DNA from 2 places in the Bacillus sp. T-10(2022) genome. Region 1 is predicted to be linked to the other one. Evidence: a T-box and tRNA genes for the amino acid it is inferred to sense, from the RefSeq annotation. Region 1 holds a T-box; the other holds one or more tRNA genes.
The links. The T-box of region 1 lies ahead of tyrS (tyrosine--tRNA ligase). A T-box ahead of a tRNA ligase gene usually reads a tRNA of that ligase, here a tRNA-Tyr.
Positions count from the first base shown of each region.

Region 2: it has a tRNA-Tyr gene. The T-box ahead of tyrS (tyrosine--tRNA ligase) is inferred to sense a tRNA for this amino acid. The anticodon was not compared.

Region 1 is NZ_CP113518.1:4,197,347-4,199,814, forward strand. Features, by position in the region: gene tyrS (tyrosine--tRNA ligase) at 1-1,052, opposite strand, end outside; T-box leader at 1,119-1,335, opposite strand; gene OSJ91_RS20520 (transglycosylase domain-containing protein) at 1,484-2,468, shown strand, end outside.
Region 2 is NZ_CP113518.1:170,996-173,463, reverse strand. Features, by position in the region: gene rocF (arginase) at 1-706, opposite strand, end outside; tRNA gene OSJ91_RS00985 (tRNA-Ala) at 915-990, opposite strand; tRNA gene OSJ91_RS00980 (tRNA-Gly) at 1,015-1,086, opposite strand; tRNA gene OSJ91_RS00975 (tRNA-Gln) at 1,090-1,164, opposite strand; tRNA gene OSJ91_RS00970 (tRNA-Tyr) at 1,269-1,352, opposite strand; tRNA gene OSJ91_RS00965 (tRNA-Thr) at 1,371-1,446, opposite strand; tRNA gene OSJ91_RS00960 (tRNA-Val) at 1,462-1,537, opposite strand; tRNA gene OSJ91_RS00955 (tRNA-Glu) at 1,555-1,629, opposite strand; tRNA gene OSJ91_RS00950 (tRNA-Thr) at 1,661-1,733, opposite strand; tRNA gene OSJ91_RS00945 (tRNA-Asn) at 1,737-1,811, opposite strand; rRNA gene rrf (5S ribosomal RNA) at 1,857-1,972, opposite strand; rRNA gene OSJ91_RS00935 (23S ribosomal RNA) at 2,047-2,468, opposite strand, start outside.

The DNA of each region.
Region 1 (2,468 bases):
TCCTTGCTTTCACGTTCGAAGCTAGGGACATCTTTGAAGCCCAATTTGATTTCCGCCGCACTTAAATTCTTCACCTCTCCGCTGAATAGGGCGGCAGAGATTTTGATAGCCTGGTCAAGAGCTTCCTGACCATGAATCAAACGGGTCATTTCTTCCCCTAAAGCTTTTTGCGCTTTACGCAAATGCGGTTCGTTTTGTACAGATTGCTCTAACTCTTCAATCACCTCACGAGATAGGAATGTGAAGAATTTCAGGTATTTCACGACATCAGCATCGGCTGTATTGATCCAGAATTGGTAAAATTCATACGGAGTCGTCTTTTCAGGATCAAGCCAAATTGCTCCGCCTTCCGTTTTACCGAATTTCGTTCCATCCGCTTTCGTTACGAGCGGGATCGTCATACCGAATGCTTTTGCATCCTCATCATTGGATTTCCGGATCATTTCCAGCCCAGTCGTAATATTGCCCCATTGATCACTGCCGCCAATTTGCAATTTACAGTTGTAATTGCTGTATAAATGGCCGAAATCAATTCCTTGTAAGATCGTGTACGCAAATTCAGTAAAGGAAATTCCCGAATCCAAACGGGAAGCAACCGTATCTTTTGCCAGCATGTAGTTAATGCCGATGTATTTCCCGTAATCACGCAAGAACGTGACCATATCGATTTTTCCTATCCAGTCATAGTTATTGACCATGACCGCACCATTTTCACCTTCGAATTCAAAGATGTGGGATAGCTGCCCTTTTATGCAGTCGGCATTATAGAGCACTTTTTCCAGCGTTTGCAGCTGGCGTTCCTCTTTTTTACCGCTTGGATCACCGATAAGTCCAGTTGCACCACCCACTAATACAATGGGACGATGGCCGTGCTGCTGGAAACGGCGCAATGTCAAGAATGGCAATAGATGTCCGATATGCATACTATCCGCTGTTGGATCGACACCACAGTATAAAGAAATTTTCTCTTTTTCCAAAAGGTTCTTAAAACCCTCTTCATCCGTTTGTTGATAAATAATCCCTCTCCATTCGAGGTCTTTAAGCAATTCCATTGAATATTCCTCCTCCATCTTAGAAAAAATCCGCAAAAAGCACACAAAAACGCCCCTTCATAAATATGAAGGGACGAATGAATTCGCGGTACCACCCAACTTGAGGACATAATATGCCCTCCGCTCAAGACGAATAACGGTCGTCAACCGTTTCCTGCTACTAATCATTTCACAGCAAATGCTCCAGGAAGTAATTCATCATACCATTTGTACCGATTTCCACTAACCACCGGCTCTCTGAAACAGGGATAGTCTGACTACTGGGTCCTATCATCGCGATCATTTAATCATTTTATTGTTGTTAATAAACTTTTATCATACATAAGAACCCTTGTCAACCTACCCTTACAGATTATAGAAAAATAAGAAAGATGCCCTTTCCCCTACCTGTTGTATGCTATAATATATGTGATTTCAGGGGGTATGATACGATGAATAATAATCAAAAAGATAGATTTCTAACAGTCTGGAAGCAGCTGACCAGTTTTTTTCAAAATGAAAAAACACATAGGAACGCGCGGGTTACATACCAAGTCATTTGGAATTTAACGCTGATCCTCATTATTGTCGGGATTTTAGGATTCTCATTCGCCGGCGGTGTCGGAGCCGGCTATTTCGCTGCCCTCGTCAATGATGAGCCGGTACGCTCAAAAGAAGATTTGAAAAAAGACATTTACAATTATGAAGAGACCTCTGAAGTATACTTTGCTGACGAAGTATACTTGGGCAAGCTTAAGAGTGACCTTGAACGTGAAGAAGTGTCCATCGATAAAGTTTCCGAGCATCTAAAAAATGCAGTCATCGCTACAGAAGATGAGTATTTTTATGACCATGACGGGGTTGTTCCGAAAGCTATCCTGCGTGCGATTTACCAGGAATTTTCGAATGCAACCGTCCAATCGGGAGGAAGTACATTAACACAGCAGCTCATTAAAAACCAGGTCCTGACCAACGAAGTATCGTTTGAACGGAAAGCAAAAGAAATCCTGCTTGCGCTCCGGGTCGAAAAATTCTTTGAAAAAGAAGAGATTTTGGAAACCTACTTAAACGTTTCCACTTTGGGACGAAATTCTTCAGGACGTAACATCGCTGGTGTCGAGTCCGCCGCTGAAGGCATTTTTGGCGTGGAGGCCAAAGATCTGACACTGCCCCAATCTGCGTTTATCGCTGGATTGCCGCAAAGCCCTTTCGGATATACACCATATACCCAGAAAGGAAAACTGAAAGAAAATCAAGAGCCCGGCATCAACCGGATGAAAACCGTTTTAAAGCGGATGTATAGTAACGGATACATAACAAAAGAAGAATATGATAAAGCAAACACATATGACATAACAAAAGACTTTATCGGCAAAACGGAGATGCCATCCGAGAAATATCCATGGCTCACCTATGAGATCGAAAAACGCTCAATCG
Region 2 (2,468 bases), 1.6 Mb from region 1:
CATCTGCTGGGTCAACTCCATCCAAATCCAATGAAAGGTGGACGCCATCCGTTCTTTCCCTTAGGTAATCAATGCATTCTTCCATGACCCGTGTCATTCCCAAACGGTCAATCTCATGCATCGTGAATACCTTAATCCCTTTCTCACGAATAAGTTCTTTTTCCCCTTCATCCAATGACCTTGCCCCAATTATTACGATGTTTTCCGGTTTCACTTTTGGAGCAAAACCATGGATATTGATTAGGTCCGGATGTCCAAGCCCGATACTGACAGCCAGGGGCATACCGTGTATATTCCCGGATGGTGAAGTATCTTCCGTATTTAAATCCCCGTGTGCGTCGTACCAAATCACACCTAATTTTTCATAGTGCTTTGCGACTCCTGCCAATGTACCTATGGCTATCGAATGGTCTCCTCCCAATATAAGTGGAAAGGAGCCTCCTTCTATTATTTCATCAACCTTTGTGGCAAGCAGGGTGTTACCCTTTGCTACAAGCTGTAAGTTTTTTAGATTTGTCCCAGGCTCATCTGCATTTTCAGGACGCCCCACAATTATATCCCCTAAATCCTCTACTTCTATTTTCAACCTTTCAAGCCGCTCGACAATCTCTGCGCAGCGAATGGCACTAGGTCCCATATCAACCCCCCGCCTTGCTTGACCAAGGTCCATAGGCAACCCGATGACGGAAATTTTCTGAATAGACATACAATTCCCCCTTTCCACCATTTTATATCGTATATGCCGATTGGTTCAACTCGACATTTCCATGTATAAAGATGCACGTTTTCCTATCACATATGTTTTTGGTGAAAAAAGATCTTTCTTGCGAATAGTATACCCAACTATGCCTTAAACAAAAAAAAGTCTTAAACCATTTTTGGCTTAAGACGTAAGTTTTGGTGTATGTAGTTGATGGTGGAGCCTAGCGGGATCGAACCGCTGACCTCCTGCGTGCAAGGCAGGCGCTCTCCCAGCTGAGCTAAGGCCCCTAAGGGATATGATGAAATATATTAAGCGGAAGACGGGATTCGAACCCGCGACCCCAACCTTGGCAAGGTTGTATTCTACCACTGAACTACTTCCGCAAATGGCTGGGCTAGAAGGGATCGAACCTTCGCATGACGGAATCAAAATCCGTTGCCTTACCGCTTGGCTATAGCCCAATATATGATATGCAATGATTAATATTCAACAAAATAAAAAGGTGGTAATCATATAATTCCCCAATAAAGAGAATATATAACTGATCCACAGGATTTTATTAAAATGGTGGAGGGGGGCAGATTCGAACTGCCGAACCCAAAGGAGCGGATTTACAGTCCGCCGCGTTTAGCCACTTCGCTACCCCTCCGCAATATATGGTTGTAGATGGTGCCGGCAAGAGGACTTGAACCCCCAACCTACTGATTACAAGTCAGTTGCTCTACCAGTTGAGCTACACCGGCAAGTAAAGAATAAAATGGTGGAGGATGACGGGATCGAACCGCCGACCCTCTGCTTGTAAGGCAGATGCTCTCCCAGCTGAGCTAATCCTCCGGATTAATGATTTAAAATGGTGACCCGTACGGGATTCGAACCCGTGTTACCGCCGTGAAAGGGCGGTGTCTTAACCGCTTGACCAACGGGCCGAACTGTTTTGTGTTCATAGATAGATTGGGAAGCTCCCAAGCGGATTCGAACCGCTGACCTCTTCCTTACCATGGAAGTGCTCTACCTACTGAGCTATGGAAGCATATGGCTCCGCAGGTAGGACTCGAACCTACGACCGTTCGGTTAACAGCCGAATGCTCTACCACTGAGCTACTGCGGAATAATATAATGTTTCCTAAAACCCATTTAAAGATTTAAATGAACAGCCTGGCAACATCCTACTCTCACAGGGGGAAACCCCCAACTACCATCGGCGCTGAAGAACTTAACTTCCGTGTTCGGAATGGGTACGGGTGTGACCTCTTCGCCATCATTGCCAGACTATATTCATTTTTGAAGAATTTTCATTCCTTCAAAACTAGATAATAAGAAGGTATTTCATTTTTTAAAAAGCGTTGGTTAAGTCCTCGATCTATTAGTATCAGTCAGCTCCACATGTCACCATGCTTCCACCTCTGACCTATCAACCTGATCATCTTTCAGGGATCTTACTAGCTTGCGCCATGGGAAATCTCATCTTGAGGGGGGCTTCATGCTTAGATGCTTTCAGCACTTATCCCGTCCGCACGTAGCTACCCAGCTATGCCTTTGGCAAGACAACTGGTACACCAGCGGTGCGTCCATCCCGGTCCTCTCGTACTAAGGACAGCTCCTCTCAAATTTCCTGCGCCCGCGACGGATAGGGACCGAACTGTCTCACGACGTTCTGAACCCAGCTCGCGTACCGCTTTAATGGGCGAACAGCCCAACCCTTGGGACCGACTACAGCCCCAGGATGCGATGAGCCGACATCGAGGTGCCAAACCTCCCCGTCGAT